Regions from separate parts of the Stenotrophomonas sp. Steno-Z4 genome, predicted to be linked through region 1. Evidence: predicted binding sites of a transcription regulator. Region 1 holds the regulator's gene; each other region holds the start of a gene.
The links. The regulator FliA, encoded in region 1, starts transcription of late flagellar genes. The targets are predictions, from matches to a motif close to TAAAGTTTNNCNNNCNNNGGCCGATAA.

Region 1 (4,456 bases):
ATCCAGCGTGGACACGGCGCGGTCCAGTTCTTCGTCGTGCAGGCGCGCACGCAGGGTCTTGAGCCGGTTGCGCGACAGCACCAGTTCGCCGATCAGGTTGACGATGGCATCCAGGCGCTTGGTATCCACGCGCACGGTGTGTTCGGCTTCGGCCACCGGCTTGTTGGCGGCCGGCTTGGCCGGGGCCGGAGCGGCGACCGGGCGCGGTGCGATGGCCGGGGCGGGTGCCGCTGCGGCCACGCTCTGCGCGCCGGGAGCGGCGCCGCCATGCAGCTGGTCGAGCAGCGCTTCGAATTCGTCTTCGCCGATCAGGCCATCGTCGTTCTTTTTCGCCACGGCAGTGGGAGCCGCGCCGCCGTGCAGGGTATCCAGCAGGGCTTCGAATTCATCGTCGGTGATCAGGTCGCCGCTGGAGGCGGCCGCCGTCGCGGCCGGTGCCGGCGTGGCCGGTCCGTTGACGTCGAACTGCGCGATCAGTTCCGGCGGGGCATAGCCCGGCTCGGTGCCGGCGGCCACCGAATCCAGCATCGACTGCAGGTAATCCAGCGACTGCTGGCCGGCGTCGAAATGGTGGGCCTGCAGCACGGCCTGGCCCGAGCGGGCCATGCCAAGGGTTTCTTCGGCGGCGTGGCACAGCTCGACCATGGCCTGGATGCCCAGGAAGCCGGCACCGCCCTTGAGCGTGTGGAACCCGCGGAACACCGCGTTGAGCTGGTCGCTGTCCTGGGGCGACTGCTCCAGCGACACCAGCTGTTCGCCGAGGCGATCCAGTATCTCCTGGGCCTCGAGGATGAAGTCTGCAGCAATGTCGTCTGGAACAGCACTCATGGTTTCAAAGCCCCAAATCGGAAAGCAGGTCGTCGGCGTCGACCTGTGACACCTGATGGCGGTCCAGGCCGCTCACGGCCGGACCGGCCAGCCCGTTGTCGCGCTTGTGCGCGCTGTCGTCCGGCGGCGGCAGGCCGAGCGCGCCGAAGCCTTCGTGCACGCGGCGCACGATGCCCACCACGCGGCGGATGATCTGCCCGGTGAGATCCTGGTAGCTCTGGGTGAGCGCGATCTCGGTGAGGTTGTGGCGGATGCGGTCCAGCTGCTGGTCCTGGTCCGGGCTCAACCCGTTGGCACGCAGCTGCTCGGTGAGCGCGCGGCATTCCTCGGCCAGGTCCAGGGTGCGGTGGGTGGCCTGTTCGGTCATCGCCACCACGTGGTCCAGGCGCGCGCAGGCATCGTCCAGCTCGCCGGCTTCGCTGGGCAGGGTGGGCAGTTCGCCCAGCGCCTGGCCCAGTTCGCGGGCAAGCCGGTTCAGCCCGGCCATCATCGGCTGGGTGCGCAGCGCGGCCAGGGCGTCGATTTCCCGGCGCCAGCCCGCTTCGTCGCCGCTTTCCAGCGCAGCCAGGGCATCCTGCAGGCGCTGCACCAGCGCCGATTTGTCGCGAAGGGTTTCCATCACGCGCTGGCCGCCAGGCGCTCGAAGATCTTGCCGAGCTTTTCTTCCAGGGTCTGGGCGGTGAACGGCTTGATGATGTAGCCGTTCACGCCGGACTGGGCGGCTTCAATGATCTGCTCGCGCTTGGCTTCGGCGGTGACCATCAGCACCGGCAGGGTCTTGAGCTTGGCGTCGGCGCGGATCGCCTTGAGCAGGTCGATACCGGTCATGACCGGCATGTTCCAGTCGGTGACCACGAAATCGAACGACTGGCTCTGCAGCAGGGCCAGCGCGGCATGCCCGTCCTCGGCTTCGGCCGTATTGGTGAAGCCCAGATCGCCCAGCAGGTTCTTGACGATACGACGCATGGTCGAGAAGTCGTCGACGATCAGGATACGCATGTTCTTGTTCAAAGCACTTTCCTCGGTATCAAGTGTTCTCGAGGCCGGCGTCGGCCGCCTCGAAGATCTTCAGTCGGCCACGCAGGCGCAGCACTGCCTGGCCATGGATCTGGCAGACGCGCGACTCGCTGACGCCGAGCACCGCGCCGATCTCTTTCAGGTTCAGCTCCTGCTCGTAGTACAGCGACAGCACCAGCTGTTCGCGTTCGGGCAGCAGGCCGATCGCATTGCCCAGTTCGCGGCCGAACTCGCCGCGCTCCAGCACCTGCTGCGGGGTCGGGCCGCCCTGGGCGACGGTATCCAGCTCGCCCTGGTCTTCGATCCGCGATTCCAGGCTCAGCACCTGGCCACGCGCGGCGTCTTCCATCAGGCGCAGGTAGTCGGGCAGCGGCATGTCCATCGCGGCGGCCACTTCGGTGGCGCTGGCGGCGCGGCCGGTGGTCTGCTCCAGCCGGCGGATGGTGGACGCGGCGTCGCGGGCACGGCGGTGCACCGAACGCGGCACCCAGTCGCCGCGGCGGATCTCGTCGATCATCGAGCCGCGGATGCGGATCGAGGCGTAGGTTTCGAACGAGGCGCCCTGGTCGGCGTCGTAGCTGCGCGAGGCCTCGATCAGGCCCATCATCCCGGCCTGGATCAGGTCGTCGACTTCAACGCTGGCCGGCAGGCGTGCGGCCAGGTGGTGGGCGATGCGCCGGACCAGGTCCGAGTGCTGGGCAATGCACTCGTTGGCAGCGGCGCGCTGCACCTCTTTGTATTGTGCGGCGCCTTTCATGCGGTCACCCCGCGTTGCTTGAGGATGCGTTCCAGGAAGAATTCAACGCCGCCGCGCGGCTCGGTCGGGGCCTGCCAGCGGGCGGTGCGCCGGGCGATCTCGGCGATCGCCTGCGCCGACGGGCTGGACGGGTAGGCCTTCACCACCGGCTGCTGGCGCTGCACCGACAGGCGCAACCAGTCGTCCTGCGGCACGCAGCCCAGGTAGTTCAGCGAGACATCGGCCAGGAACTTGTCGCAGACCCGGCTCAGCTTTTCGTAGAGCACGCGGCCTTCGTTCGGATCACGCACCATGTTGGCGACCACCTGGATGCGGTCCACGCCACGTTCGCGCGAGAGCACCTTGATCAGCGCATAGGCGTCGGTGATCGAGGCCGGTTCGTCGCAGACCACCACCACGGTGTCCTGGGCGGCCTGGCAGAAGGTGAGCACCCCGTCGGTGATGCCGGCGGCGGTGTCGACCACCATGAAGTCCAGATCGCGTTCCAGTTCGGAGAACACGTTGACCAGGCCCACGTGTTCGGCCGGCTGCAGTTCGGCCATGTGGCGGCGGCCGGACGCGGCCGGCACCACCAGCACGCCACCCGGGCCTTCCAGGATCACTTCATCCAGCGTGCAGCGCCCGGCGACCAGGTCGGCCAGGGTCAGCTTGGGCTGCAGGCCCAGGATCACATCGATGTTGGCCAGGCCCAGGTCGGCATCCAGCAGCAGCGTGCGCTTGCCCATGTCGGCCAGCGCCACGGCCAGGTTGGCCGACACGTTGGTCTTGCCCACGCCGCCCTTGCCGCCGGTGACGGCGATGGTGCGGACCGGGCCCAGCGGCTGGCTGCGGGTGGCCGACAACGGGAAGGTCCTGGTCAGGTTTTCATACTCACGCGACGGCATGGTTCAACTCCGGGTTGCAGGGCATATCGGCCGCGCGGCGCAAATCTTCAAGGCGAAGTACAAGATTGGCTGCACTGGCCCGGTGCAGGTCTTCGGGAACGTCCTGGCCATCGGTGACCCAGGTGATCGGCAGGCGGTGGTCGACGGCCACCGACAGGGCGGTACCGAAGCGGCCGGTCTCGTCCAGCTTGCTCAGCACCACGCCCTGCGGGTTGGCGCCGCTGAAGCGGCGGACCACCTCGTCCATGTCGCCGAAGCTGGTGTTGGCCGGGAGCACCAGCAGGGTGCGGATCTGCGGGGCGGCGCGCAGCCACTGCAGCTGGGCGGCCAGGGCGCGGTCACGCGGGCCCAGGCCGGCGGTGTCGATCAGCACCAGCTTGTAGTCCTTCAGGCGCTCCAGCAGCTGGGCCAGGTCGCTGCCACTGTTGGCTTCATGCACCGCGATGCCGAGCTGGCGGCCGAAGCCATACAGCTGTTCGCGGGCGCCGATGCGGGCGGTATCGGTGGTGACCAGGGCCACGTCGCGGGCGGCGTGGGCTTCGGCGAAGCGCGAGGCCAGCTTGGCGATGGTGGTGGTCTTGCCGGCACCGGTGGGGCCGACCAGGGCGATCACGCCGCCGGCTTCCAGCGGGTCGACCGGGGCGATCGGCAGCTTCTTGGAAAGCAGCCCCAGCATCAGGCCACGGCCACGGTGGGCTTCGGTGTCCAGCGGGATCTGCAGGGCCACGTCGCGGCAGATGCCGGCGTCGAAGCCGTATTCGTCCATCAGGTCCAGCGCGGCGGCACGCACCGCCGAGCCGCGCAGGCGCTCGTCGGTGAAGCGGTTCATTTCGCGCTCGATGACGGTGCGCATGCCGGCCACTTCATTGCGCAGCTGGCGCAGTTCCTCATCGTCGCGGACCAGGGTCACCGGGGCGGCGACGGCAGGCACCGGGGCGGTGATGACCTCGGCCGGCACCGTCGGTTCGTT
Region 2 (4,456 bases), on a different contig from region 1:
TATGTGCCGCGGACGGGTGTCCGGCAGGAGCTGATTACCGCCGCCCAGGGCCTGACCGGCACGTTCGATCGCTACACCGCGCTCGGCAACGTCGTGCTGCTGGATGCGACGTTCACCTATGACCACTACTCGGCCGGGTTGAACATCAACCGCGTTAGCGTTTCCGGCGCTGCGGCGTCGGCCGGATTGGGTGCCATTTCGGCCGCCTCGGCCCTGCGCGTGGAACAGGCGTTCGACCTGCTCGATACCGGCACCGGTCCGGGCACGCCGGGCTTTGCCGATGCGGCCGGCGAGCTGCAGCGGGTGCAGGGCGCGGCCGGCCTGGAGGCCAGCCTGGAAAGCCTGTCGGGCAAGGCGCACAGCCTGGCCAACGGCATGACCTTCGACAACCTCGACATGAATCGCCGCGCCTTGTCGACGCGCTTCGATGCGGTGTCCGCCGCACCGCGCCTGCGCGGCGCCTGGCAGAGTGCATTGGGCGAGGCCGGGCAGGGCAGCTTCGCCGGCAGCGGCTTCCAGACCCAGGGCTGGATGATGGGCCAGGACATGGCGCTGGGCAGCAACGGCGTGATGGGCTTTGCCTTTGGCGAAACGCGCAGCAACAGCAGCCGCGAGTGGGGCGGCGACAGCGGTCGTGACCGCCAGTCGCAGGCCCAGCTGTACGCGGGTTGGAACAGTGGTGCGGCCTACACCCTGGCGCAGCTGGGCGCCGGCCAGTTCACCCGCGAGATCGACCGCCAGCTGTTGCTGGGCGCGGGGCAGTACGGGGTCAATGCCCGTTACGGCGGCAATTTCAGCACCGCCAGCGTGGAATCGGGCTACCGCTTCGGCGGCGCCGGGGCATCGTTGACCCCGTACCTCGGCGCGGATTACGCGCGCCTGGACAGCGACAGCTTCAGCGAAGACGGCGGCTTCGGTTTTGGCCTGCGTGCGGACAGCCGCGCGTCAAGCCGCAGCCAGGCGCTGGCCGGCCTGCGCGCGGAAACGCGCCTGCGTGGCTGGTCGCTGCGCGGTTATGCCGAATGGCAGCAGACCCTGTCCAGCGATGGCCTGGCATTCGATGCCAGCTTCGTTGGCGTGGATGCCTGGGCGCCGGTGGCCGGCCTGCAGCCGGCGCGCTCCGGCGGCCTGTTCGGCCTGTCGGTGCAGTCCTGGCTGACGCGCAACTCGCAGCTCTCGTTCGGCTACGACCAGCGCTTCGGCCCGCGAGGCGACCTCAGCCAGGTCGCGCTGCGGTACTCCGCCGCGTTCTGATCCAGGCGCGACAGGCAACAAAAAAGGGCGCGAGTTGATCGCGCCCTTTTTTTTCATCTGCCCGCTGGAATCAGCCGCCGCGCAGCGTGCCCAGTCGCGGGCGCGCACGTCCCAGCGGCATCTTCAGCTTGCCGATCGACTGGATGCGGGTTTCGGCGATGCGGTCGGCGGCGCGCTGCGGCGCAATGCCTTCCTGCTGGGACAGCGCGAAGATGCGGCCCAGGTTGTGGTAGATGCTGCGGATCAGGCGCATCGCGCGTTCGCGGTTGTAGCCGTCGATTTCCAGCGACACATTCATCACCCCGCCCGCATTCACCGCATAGTCCGGGGCATACAGGATGCCGCGGGCATGCAGCTCATCGCCGATCTCGGGCGTGGAGAGCTGGTTGTTGGCGGTGCCGCAGACGATCTTGCACTTCAGGCGCGGCAGGGTCTGCGCATTGATCGCCCCTTCCAGCGCGCACGGCGCGAACACATCGGCGTTGACGTCGTAGATGTCATCGGGCTTGACCGCCTCGGCGCCGTACTCGGTCACCGCGCGCTCCACCAGCGCAGGGTCCAGATCGGTGACGAACAGCTTGGCGCCGCGATCCCGCAGCAGCTTCACCAGTTCCATGCCGATATGGCCCAGGCCCTGCACCGCGATGCTGACCTTGCCCACTTCCTCGTGGCCGAGCTTGTGCTGCATGGCCGCCATCAGCGCCTGCAGCGCGCCGTAGGCGGTGAACGGGGCCGGGTCGCCCGAGCCGCCGTGTACCTGGTGCACGCCGGTGACGTACTCGCTTTCCAGGTAGATGTTTTCCATGTCATTGACGTCGGTACCGACGTCCTCGGCGGTGATGTAGCGCCCGCCGAGCGAATCCACGTAGCGGCCGAACGCGCGGAACAGCACCTCGGTCTTGTCCTTGCGCGGGTCGCCGATGATCACCGCTTTGCCACCCCCGACATTCAAGCCCGCCAGCGCGTTCTTGTAGGTCATCGTGCGGCTGAGCCGCAGCGCGTCGGCCAGCGCGTCGTCCGTGCTGGCGTAGGGGCGCATGCGCACACCGCCCAGCGCCGGACCCAGCGTGGTGTTGTGGATGGCGATGATGGCCCTCAGACCGGCATCGCGGCTGTGGCAGAACACCACCTGTTCATGGCCGGACGTTTCGAGGGTTTCAAATAACATGGCGACTCCGATGCTGCGAACGACGGCAAACGCCGGCGAACGCACCAGCAAAAGGTGGGTGTAAAACAAAAAAAGCGACGTCGTCGGTTGGTCAGGACGGGTCGCGCGGCGCCATTCTAGTGCATTCCGCCGGACGGTGTTGTCAGGGCCGGGTGACCATTGCCCGCTAAAGTTGCCCCGTTCCGGGCCGATGCCGTGGCAACGGTGCGCAGTACCGGCAAGCCAGGACGGATCACGTGGGTGCAGTGGCGACAATTCGGGTGCGGTGCCGCACCGGCAGGGGCGCGGCCCGATGATGGTGATCCTGGCGGGGGCCGGCGTGCTGGTCGTGGCATTTCTGGGGTGGGGCTGGTATCGCCGCCCGGCGGAGGCGGGACCGGCGCCGGGTAGTACCGGCGGCCGGGCCCGTACGCAGCCGCAGCCGCCGACCCCGCCTCAGCCCTGCAGTGGCGATGCGGACCAGGTGCTGCAGGCCGGCCTGCACGCACTGGCGTTGCAGCCGGGTAGCGGCAGCGCGCCGGCCACCGTCGCGCAGGACGCGGCCCTGCTGGCGGCGGTGGCGGCAGCGCTGGAGGCGCAGGACTGGTCGGCCCGGCACCTGCCGCGCCGGCCGCAGCTGCTGCCGCAGCTGATCCAGACCGTGAACGACAGCGACGCCTCGGCGCGCAGCATGGCCTCGATCATCAGCCAGGATGCGGTGCTGACCGGCAACCTGCTGCGCATCGCCAACAGCCCGGTCTACCGGCTGCAGGCCAAGCCGGTAGACAGCCTGCAGCGCGCGGTCACGCTGGTCGGTACCGAGGGCATCCGCCAGATCATCAGCGCGGTGCTGGTGCAACCGGTGATGCAACTGCACAGCGACGCCTTTCCGCAGTTCGGAACCGTGGTCTGGGAGCACGCGCTGCTGGCCTCGCGGGCCGCAGCCGATCACGCCCGCCTGGTGACCCATGAAGACGGTTTCGCCGCGCAGTGGATGGGGCTGACCCAAGGCCTTGGCGCGGCCCTGGTGATGCGACACCTGCTGGACGTTGCCCGTGAACAGGCTGTGCTGCCGTCACCGCAGCTGGCCGGCACCCTGCTGGATGCCTGGACCCTGCCGGTAGCCAGCCGCATCGCGGCGGCCTGGGAACTGCCGCCCTCGGTGCACCAGGCGCTGCTGCGCGACGCCGATGCGACAGGCGGTGGGCTGGCGGCCAGCCTGCACTTCGCGCGTGCCGGGGCATCGGCCAGCCTGCTGTGCCGGCATGGCCGGATCAGCCAGGCCCAGGCGCTGGCGCTGCTGGAGCAGCTGCATGACACCCCGGCGCATGCATTGCAGTGGATCTGGCGCCGCCTGCATGGTCGCGCGGTGGAAACGCTGGAGGCGGACGAGTCGGCCGACGCGTAGCGCCACGCCCCGCGTGGCTGCTCCTAAAGTTGGGATTCCAAGGGCAACCAGCTGATGGCGCGGGCGCTGGCGCGCTGCCAGAACGAGGTGTCCGGCTCTCGATCCAGCAATTGCGGGGGCTGTTCGGCCCGATCCAGCCAACGCACCTGGTCATCGGCACCCAGCGTCACCCAATAGCTCTGCTTCGGATCGGCCAGGCGCAGGTATTCCGCGCGCAACTGCGCGGCCAGTTCCCGATCATCAAACAGCACCCCCATCTCCGTGTTGAGGTAGGCAGAACGCGGGTCCAGGTTGAACGAGCCGACGAAGCCACGCTGGTCATCGATCATGAAGGCCTTGGTATGCAGGCTGGCGCCGCTGCTGCCGAACAGGCCGCCGCTGCCGCCACCCGCGCCGCGCGATCGCAGTTCGTACAGGTGCACGCCATCGCGCAGCAGCGGTGCGCGGTAATGCATGTAGCCGCTGTGCACGGCCGCCACGTCATTGGCGGCCAGTGAGTTGGTGACCACGCCCACGTAGGCGCCGCGCCGCACCATCGCGGCCATCCCGCGCGTGCCTTCCTCGCCCGGCACGAAGTAGGGCGAGATCAACAGCGCCTTGTGGCGGGTGGTCTCAAGTTCGCGCACCAGCCGGGTGACCAGCCAGTT
Region 3 (4,456 bases), on a different contig from region 1:
GCATGCTCCAGTGCATCGGGCGGCAGCAGCTGGCGCAGCCATTGCGCGGGATCCACGCCGGCATCGATCTCGGCCTGGCCGAGCATGCCGCGCACGGCGGCGTTGGCCACGGCCACGCTGCCGTCATCACGGAACAGGAGCACGCCTTCGTTGATGCGCTCGAACAGCGCGAGCAGAACCGGCTGCGGCGGCAGCGGTGCGGTGACAAAAGTGGTGGGCGCGGTCACGGTCACATCGGGGCAGTCGAAACAGGTGCCCACTATATCCGTGTTGGCGCCTAGGCGACCGCCAGCGGCCTGCGCGTATGCAGGGTGTTGGCCTGGCCCTTGGCGTCGTACGCCGAGGAGGCTTCGCTGCGGCCCAGCTGGCGCAGTGCCCAGTTGACCTCGCGGCGGCGGCGCGCCAGCAGCACGCCGTTGGCGCGGTTGCGCTCGGCCAGCTCCTGCAGGCGTTCGTTCTGCCCCACCGGCAACACCTGCTCCAGCGCACGCAGCGCATCGAGCTTGGCGCTGGTGGCGCGGATCAGGGACTGGACGTCATGCTCCACCAAGGCCTGGCGTTCGACGTCCAAGGCATCGCTGAGGCGCTGCAATGGCTCGCTCATGGCCAGCTTCATTTCTGCAGCTGCTGGTCCAGCTCAAGCATGCGCGAGGCGATCGCGTCCGGATTGATCTTGTAGGTGCCGTTCTGCAGCGACTCGCGCACGGCCTGCACGCGGCCGGCATCGATCGCCGGGGCGGTGCTCAGTTCGCGCTGCAGCGCCTGCAGGCTGGTGGCCTCGCCGGTCAGCTTCAGGCTGTCGGCCGCTTCCACCGGCCGCGCCGGGGCATCGGTGCTCACGCTGGGCTTGTTACCCGGCGCAATGCTGCGCAGATGGGCGGTCGCCTGCAGGTTGCCGTCGATTTTCTGGCTCATGGGTTGTCCTGGGAGTTACGGTTCACAAGGGATAACGGCACGGGGGCCGGCATCTTTAGGAGATTTTGCGTGCTGGAGTGGTCAGCGCGTCACAAAAACGTCGCCGCTGGCCGCCACCGTGCCCTGGACCACCTTGCGTGACGACAGATTTTCCACGGATACGCGTTCATTTTCACCTGCATCGGCCAGAGCCTTCCCCGCCACCCGGACCTCGACCCCGCCAAAACGGGAGACCAGGGCGACGCTGTCGCCGCGCCGGATGAGACGCTGGGCGACCAGGTCGTTGGCCGACAGCAGGCTGCCGGCACTCAACGTACGCCGCGCCACCCGCCCCACCGCCACGGCCGGGTCGGCCAGGGCGGCACCGGCAATGCGGGCTACGTCTCGCTGTGCCGTGGTGATATCGGCCACCCCCAGCGTTTCTCCAGCGGCAATGCCCCGATTGAGGATCAGCACGGTCTGGTTGCGGCGCACCTTCACCGGTACGAACAGGCGCCAGCCGCCCGCGTCGGGGCAGCTGACCTCCACGGTGCTGGTGCCGGTGGGCTGGGCGCGCAGGTCCTGGCCGCAGGCCGGCAGGCGCAGCGCCGAATCCAGGGTGGTGTCGCCTTCGCTGCCCGCCGGCAACGTGGACAGCGCGGCGGCGCGGATGCTGTCCACCGGCTGCCAGCCGCCAGCGGCCTGGGCGTGCGGGGACGCACCTACCAACGCGATCAGCGCGACAACTATAGGAAGGATACGCATGGCGGCTCCGGGGCAAGGCACATGCGCAGCACCCTGCAAGGACCGTGCCGTTCATTCACGGCGCGCGGCGCTCAAGTGATTGCCAATGCCGCCGATACATCCCCCATGTCACATGACCTGCTCAACCGCATCGACCAGCGCACGCGCCTGGCGGGCCACAACCGCCTGGCCCTGCTGCTGTTCCGCCTTGGCGGACGTCAGCTTTTTGGCGTCAACGTGTTCAAGGTGCAGGAAGTCCTGCGCCGGCCGGACCTGTTCCAGGTACCCGGGCTGCCCAGCCAGTTCGCCGGCGTGGCCGACGTGCGCGGCCGCTCGGTACCGGTGCTGGACCTGGGCCTGGCGATCGGCCACCCCGAGCGCGAGCCGGACGCCGACAAGTCGCCGGGCTACCTGGTGGTGACCGAATTCAACCGCTCGATCCAGGGCTTCCTGGTCAGCGGCGTGGAGCGCATCGTCAACATCGCGGTCGAAGACATCCACCCGCCGCCGGAGCTGGGCGCCGAATCGAGCTACCTGACCGCCGTCACCCGCTTCCAGGGTGAGCTGATCCAGGTGATCGACGTGGAAAGCGTGCTGGCCGACATCGCCCAGGTGCGTGGCGAGGCCGTGCTGGACCCCTCGATGGCGCTGCCGGCCGACGCCCCGCAGCTGCAGGTGCTGGTGGTGGACGACTCGCGGGTTGCCCGCCAGCAGATCCGCAGCGTGCTGGACCAGCTGGGCGTGGGCGCCACCCTGCTCTCGGACGGCAAGCAGGCGCTGGACCACCTGCTGCAGATCCACGCCGCCGGCGAAAACCCGGCCGAGCGTTACGCCATGGTCATTTCGGACATCGAAATGCCGGCCATGGACGGCTACACCCTGACGACGGAAATCCGTCGCCATCCGGGCCTGGCCGGCCTGTACGTGCTGCTTCACACCTCCCTCTCGGGCGTATTCAACAACGCCATGGTCGAGCGGGTCGGCGCCAACGCCTTCGTGGCCAAGTATTCCCCACACGAACTGGCCGATTTCGTGCTGGATCGCCTGCGCAAGGTCGCCCTGGCGGCCTGACCGGCCGTTGACCTCGGTTGATTGATCCGGCCCCCAATGGGCCCGTATGAATTCGTAGCCCCGGCCGTTGGCCGGGCACCGCGCGCAGCGCGGCCCAAGGGTCCGGAGCCTGACAGGCTGTCGGTCGCGACCGTACGTCCGGGTGTGCAACCAGAACGAAACCGTGTATCAGGCGACATGAACGCCTGACGGGCGGCTTCGGAACCTCTAAACGCCGGGATGTTGGCCGCGATCGATAACCCGCCGGCTTCGGACGCTTGGGCCGCGCTGCGCGCGGTTTCCGGCCAACGGCCGGGGCTACGAATTCATACGGGCCCATTGGGATCCCGGTCAATCAACCAAGGCCTTCGGTTCGGCGCGGTTGCCCGTTCTGGCACGGCCCTTGCAGCCTCCCCCACATCGTCCCGTGGGAGAGCGCCATGCCCAACCTGATTTCCGACTATCTGGGTGTCCATGCCCAGGCCATGCCGTTGCGCGAGCAGCGGATGAAGCTGATTGCCAGCAACCTGAGCAATGCCGATACCCCCGGGTACAAGGCCCAGGACCTGGACTTCGATGCCGCCCTGCGCAATGCCCAGGGTGCCGACAGCAACGGGCTCATGCGGACCACCAATGAGCAGCACTTCAGCATCGGCGGTGGGCTCAACCCGTTCCAGATCACCAAGGAAGGCGTGCAGCCGAGCATCGACGGCAACACCGTCGATCCCGATGCCGAGCGCGCCGCCTATGGCCGCGCCGCGCTGGAATATCGCGCCTCGCTGAGCTTCGTCGAATCCAAGGTGCGCTCCATGCTCACCGCGATCACGGGGCAATAAGCCATGAGCAACCTGCCCATCTTCGATATCGCCGGCTCCGCGCTGCAGGCCCAGTCCGTGCGCATGAGCACGCTGGCCTCCAACCTGTCCAACGCCGACACCGTCGCCGGCTCGGCCGATGCCGTGTACAAGCCGCTCGAGCCGATCTTCCAGTCGGTCACCAGCCGCACCGACCCGAACATCACCACCGTCCAGGTCAAGGAAATCAGCCAGAGCAACGCCGCGCCGATCAAGCGCTACGAGCCCGGCCACCCGCTGGCCGATGGCGATGGCTACATCTACCAGCCCGATGTCGACCCCGTCGCCCAGATGGTCAACCTGATCTCGACCTCGCGCAACTACCAGGCCGGCGTGGAGATGCTCACCACCGCCAAGGAACTGGCGCTGGCCACCCTGACCATGGGTCGCTGACCCTTCTTATTGCAGGACATACCGTCATGAGCAGCACCAGCGGCGTCGGCAACACCGACATCTACAGCGCCTTGGGCCTGAACGCACCCAACAGCAGCACCACCAAGAAGAAGGACACCCTGGACCAGGCCGACTTCCTGCGCCTGATGACCGAGCAGCTGCAGCACCAGGATCCGCTCAAGCCCATGGACAACACCCAGATGGTGGCGCAGATGGCGCAGCTGTCGCAGGTGCAGGGCATCAATGACCTCAACAGCACCGTCCAGGGCTTCCAGGAATCGATGGCCGGCGACCAGGTGCTGCGCGGCGCGGCGCTGGTCGGCCATGACGTGCTGGTGCCCTCCACCAAGTGGCAGCTGGAAACCGAAGGCGATACCAGCGGCATGGTCGCTGCGCCCGGCGCCGGCTACGTCACCGTGGACATCACCGACGCCAACGGCGTGAAGGTGACCCAGCTCAGCGTGGAAGCCAAGGAAGCCGGCGAAGTGACCTTCAACTGGGATGGCAAGGATGCCAACGGC
Region 4 (4,456 bases), on a different contig from region 1:
ATGCCGTGCAGCAATATCACGTCACCAAGGTCGAGCAGATTCAACACCCACGCGCCATCACCCCGCCCGGTAACCCGTATATGGCTGTCGATTCCCTTGACTGAATTTGAATATGCCTCGAAGTCCGGGAAAATCAGGGAGGGCATTATTTTCTGGATCGATTTAGATAACAGGGAGTAGATCGATCAATCGATCTTCGCACGCGCCGCACTGCGGAACCGCGCCTACTCTACGGCACGTGAACAGGCAGGTGCACGGCTATTGGTCATGGTTTATTTCGTCTGATTTGGCGAACTTTACGTAGCGATCCTGAAACTGCGCCAGTAAGAATGAGCCCGCCTCGCGATGGGGTGCCTGGACGGTGGGGACTGTCCAGCACCCTGTTGCCGGGCCTGGAAAACGGCCCCGCCCGTAAACTGCGTAGTTTCTTCCCGACATAATCCCGGCACCCACCATCCGGGGTGCCTTGGCGTGGTTCCACGACGCTGGCAGCCACCACGAAAAACGGCCGGACCCCAAGGATCCGGCCGTTGGCAGGGCGCCGCGTTTCAGACCCGCCGCAGTACCGGCTGTGCGCCCTGGCGCAGCGCCGTGGCCACCGCCGCATCCACCCGGAACGCCGCCACGGTCTGCAGCAGCTGGCTGGCCTGCTCTTCCATGCTGCGCGCCGCGGCGGAGGCCTCCTCGACCAGCGCGGCGTTCTGCTGGGTGCCCTCGTCGATCTGGTCGACCGCCCGGTTCATCTGGGTGATCCCCTCGCTCTGCTGGCGGGTGGCCGTGCTGATCTCGGTCATCAGGTCGCTGACCCGCCGCACGTTGACCACGATCTCGTCCATGGTGTGCCCGGCGCTCTCGACCTGGCTGGTGCCGGTACCGACCTTGTCCACCGAGTCGGTGATCAGCTGCTTGATCTCCTTGGCCGCGCCGGCCGAACGCTGCGACAGCGAGCGGATTTCCGCCGCGACGACCGCGAATCCCCGCCCGTGTTCGCCCGCGCGGGCCGCTTCCACCGCCGCGTTCAACGCCAGGATGTTGGTCTGGAAGGCAATGCCATCGATCACGCCGATGATGTCGACGATGCGGCGCGAGGACTCGTTGATCAGCGCCATGGTCGACACCACCTCGTGCACCACCTGCCCGCCCTGCGCCGCCACGCCCACCGCGCCACTGGCCAGTTCGCTGGCCTGGCGGGCATTGTCGGCGGTGCGCCGCACGGTATCGGCCAGGTCCTTCATGGATACCGCGGTTTCTTCCAGCGACGCGGCCTGCTGCTCGGTGCGCTGGGACAGGTCGGCGTTGCCGACCGCGATTTCGCTGGCGCCGAGGGCAATGGTGTCGGCGGCAAACTTGATCTGCCCGATGATGCCGGCCATCGCTTCGACCAGCGCGTTGATGCCGCAGCACAGTTCGGCGATGGGGCCGGTCTTGTCATCGACGGCGATGTGCCCGGTAAGGTCGCCCCCCTGCGCGGCGGCCACCACCTCGCGGGTCTGCGCCACCGCCTGCTGCATGGCCTGGCTGTCGCGGACCTGGGCGGTGATGTCGGTGGCGTACTTGACCACCTTGAGCGGGCGGCCGTCCACGTCCAGCACGGGGTTGTAGGACGCCTGGATCCAGATGTCACGTCCGCCCTTGCCGACGCGCCGGTACTGGCCGGCGTCGTACTCGCCCCGCCCCATCTTCTCCCAGAACGCGCGGTACTCGTCGCTGCCGCGGTAGTCGGCGGCGACGAACATGGCATGGTGTTGGCCGCGCACTTCCTCCAGCGTATAGCCGGTAGTGGCCAGGAAATTCTCGTTGGCGCCGAGGATGCGGCCATCGAGGCTGAACTCGATCACCGCCTGCGACTTGTTGATGGCCGCGAGCTGGCCGGCGAAATCGGCCGCCTGCATCATCTGGGCAGTGATGTCGGTGGCGAACTTGACGACCTTGTACGGGCGCCCGTTCGGGTCCAGCACCGGGTTGTACGAGGCCTGGATCCAGATCTCGCGCCCGCCCTTGCCGAAACGGCGGTACTGGCCGGCGTCGTACTCGCCGCGGCCGAGCCGCGCCCAGAACTCGCGATACGCCGGCGTGGCGACCTGGGCCGGGTCGACGAACAGGGCATGGTGCTTCCCGCGCACCTCGTCCAGCGAGTAGCCGAGCGCCTGCAGGAAGTTGGCATTGGCGGTCAGGATGGTGCCGTCGAGCGCGAACTCGATCACCGCCTGGACCCGGTGCAGCGCGGCGACCTGCGCTTCCAGCTCGGCCTGGTGCTGTGCGGCCTGCCGGGCGTCGTCGCGCAGCGCGCGGCGAGCGCTGAACAGCGCGGCGAACGGGCGCCAGCGCGAAGCGGGGGCGGAAGCCGTGTCCGCTCCCGACAGGGGCAACTGCATGCTTGAGCTGAACATTTCCATATCCTCGATGTCCGATCAGCTGATGGGGATGCGACGCGGGTGCTGTGCGGCGCGGAATCACGTTGGCTTCGGGACCTGCGAAGACGTCTGCGGGGTGGGGCCGATTGCGAGGAAGGTATCGACCCTCGGCCATCAAGCTTGAGGTATCGGGCACGGTACTGGGACGTCAACCCTGAGCAGGTTCAGCCTGGGCCGCCTTCGCTGCTCTCGCCATCGAGTTCGGCGTCACCTACGTCCAGGGGGTCGGGGCCACCGTGCACGGGCGCCTCGACCTGAACGTTGTTCTTGCCCAGCGCCTTGGCCCGGTAGCACTGGGCGTCCGCTGCGGCGACCGCCGCATCCACGCTCATGTGGCCACCGATCGCGGCGATGCCGATGCTGGTGCCGACCACCAGGCGTCCCGCGCCCCATGGCACGCTGAGCGTGCGCACCGATTCCAGCAGGTCACTGGCGATGCGCCGCGCGCGCCGGAGCGAGCAGCCAGCCAGGATCACCGCGAATTCATCGCCGCCCAGCCGTGCCACGATGTCCGAATCGCGCACGCCATGCCGGAGCACGGTGGCGACCGCCCACAGCATGGCGTCTCCCGCCAGGTGGCCGTGGCTGTCATTGATCGGCTTGAAGTTGTCCAGGTCGATGAACATCAGCGAGGCCGACTGCCCGGTGCGGGCCACCCGGGTGATGGCCTCCTGCAGGTGCGCTTCGAAGCCGCGCCGGTTGCTCAGCTCGGTCAATGGGTCCACCTCGGCCAGGTGCCGGGCTTCGCGCTGGCGGGCACGCTGCTGGGTGACGTCACGAATCACCCACACCGCGCCACTCACCTGCCCGTCCTCGCCCTGCAGCCAGGCCCGGGTCAGGTCCACCGGCAGCAGTTGGGCCCCCACCGACAGCAGCAGGTCCGAATGCAGGTCCACCGCATTGCTTTCCGCGTCCAGCAGCACGGCCAGGTCCAGCGGCGAGCGCGGGGCGTACTCGGTGGTCAGCTCCATCACGTCCTGGACCTGGCTGCCGGTGACCGGCGCCGCGCCCTCGCCGGCGAGCGCGCGGGTGGCGGCCGCATTGGCGTACTGGATGTGCCCCGCCATATCCAGGGTAAGCACCATGTCCGCGACCGCATCGAGCGTCACCCGGGTGCGGTGCTCCGATTCGCGCAGCTGCTGGCCGCTGGAGCGCTGCACGGTGACGTCCTGGATCTGCGAGACGAAATGCAGTGGCTCGCCGTGCGGCGCACGCACCAGCGATACCGACAGCCGGCCCCAGACCACGTTGCCGCCCTTGCCCAGGTACCGCTTCTCCATGTGGTAGTGGTCGCGGCGACCGGCCAGCAGGTCACCCACCAGGGCCAGGTCGGCATGCAGGTCGTCGGGATGGGTCAGGGTCTGGAAATCAATCTCCAGCAGCTCGGCGCGCGTGTAGCCGAGAATGCCGCACAGCGCGTCGTTGACGTCCAGCCAGCGCCCTTCCAGCGACACCAGTGCCATGCCGAGCGCGGCCGATGAGAACGCACCGGCGAATTTCTCCGCCGCCAGATGGGCCTGCTCGCGCACTTCCAGCAGCGGGGTGATGTCCACCGCCATGCCGACGTAGCCCATGCGCTGGCCGCTGCCCGAATCCAGCGGACTGATCGACAGCCGCACCTGCCGGTGCTCGCCGTCCTTGCGCACGAAGGTCCACTGGTGCGACCAGGTGCCCTGCGCGGCGTGTGCGGTAAGCGCTTCGAACACCGTCGGCAGGCGCCCCTCGGCATCGGCCAGGGGCCGCAGGTAATCCTGCATTTCATGGATCTCATGGAACAGGCCCGGATTGACCTGGCCGATCACTTCTTCCGGCGTGTAGCCCAGCAGCTTCTGCGCACCGGTATTGAACAGGGTGACCACGCCATGGATGTCGGTGGCGATCACCGCTACCTCGTCGGACGCATCGACCACCGCCTGCAGGCGCTGGCGGGTGTCCGCCGCGTCTTCGCGTGCGTTCTGCAGGTCGCTGACATCGGCATGCGCGCCGGCCATGCGCAGTGGCCGGCCTTCGGCGTCCCGTTCGTAGACCCGCCCGCGGTCCTG

Region 2: the regulator FliA is predicted to act here: its motif matches at 2,590-2,616, upstream of AC06E7_RS01450 (HDOD domain-containing protein).
Region 3: the regulator FliA is predicted to act here: its motif matches at 1,731-1,757, upstream of AC06E7_RS10865 (chemotaxis protein).
Region 4: the regulator FliA is predicted to act here: its motif matches at 2,512-2,538, upstream of AC06E7_RS17000 (methyl-accepting chemotaxis protein).

The regions. Positions count from the first base shown of each region.
Region 1 covers NZ_JBWJPC010000007.1:209,364-213,819, forward strand. The annotation lists gene AC06E7_RS16580 (chemotaxis protein CheA) at 1-828, opposite strand, end outside; gene AC06E7_RS16585 (protein phosphatase CheZ) at 833-1,447, opposite strand; gene cheY (chemotaxis response regulator CheY) at 1,447-1,839, opposite strand; gene AC06E7_RS16595 (RNA polymerase sigma factor FliA) at 1,856-2,602, opposite strand; gene AC06E7_RS16600 (MinD/ParA family ATP-binding protein) at 2,599-3,486, opposite strand; gene AC06E7_RS16605 (AAA family ATPase) at 3,473-4,456, opposite strand, start outside.
Region 2 covers NZ_JBWJPC010000001.1:300,403-304,858, reverse strand. The annotation lists gene AC06E7_RS01460 (S8 family serine peptidase) at 1-1,254, shown strand, start outside; gene AC06E7_RS01455 (Glu/Leu/Phe/Val dehydrogenase dimerization domain-containing protein) at 1,325-2,422, opposite strand; gene AC06E7_RS01450 (HDOD domain-containing protein) at 2,715-3,809, shown strand; gene AC06E7_RS01445 (phospholipase D family protein) at 3,833-4,456, opposite strand, start outside.
Region 3 covers NZ_JBWJPC010000004.1:11,108-15,563, reverse strand. The annotation lists gene AC06E7_RS10885 (ATP-binding protein) at 1-233, opposite strand, end outside; gene AC06E7_RS10880 (flagellar protein FlgN) at 278-610, opposite strand; gene flgM (flagellar biosynthesis anti-sigma factor FlgM) at 613-915, opposite strand; gene flgA (flagellar basal body P-ring formation chaperone FlgA) at 997-1,659, opposite strand; gene AC06E7_RS10865 (chemotaxis protein) at 1,765-2,709, shown strand; gene flgB (flagellar basal body rod protein FlgB) at 3,129-3,524, shown strand; gene flgC (flagellar basal body rod protein FlgC) at 3,528-3,935, shown strand; gene AC06E7_RS10850 (flagellar hook assembly protein FlgD) at 3,962-4,456, shown strand, end outside.
Region 4 covers NZ_JBWJPC010000008.1:46,838-51,293, forward strand. The annotation lists gene AC06E7_RS16995 (AraC family transcriptional regulator) at 1-2, opposite strand, end outside; gene AC06E7_RS17000 (methyl-accepting chemotaxis protein) at 549-2,390, opposite strand; gene AC06E7_RS17005 (PAS domain S-box protein) at 2,579-4,456, opposite strand, start outside.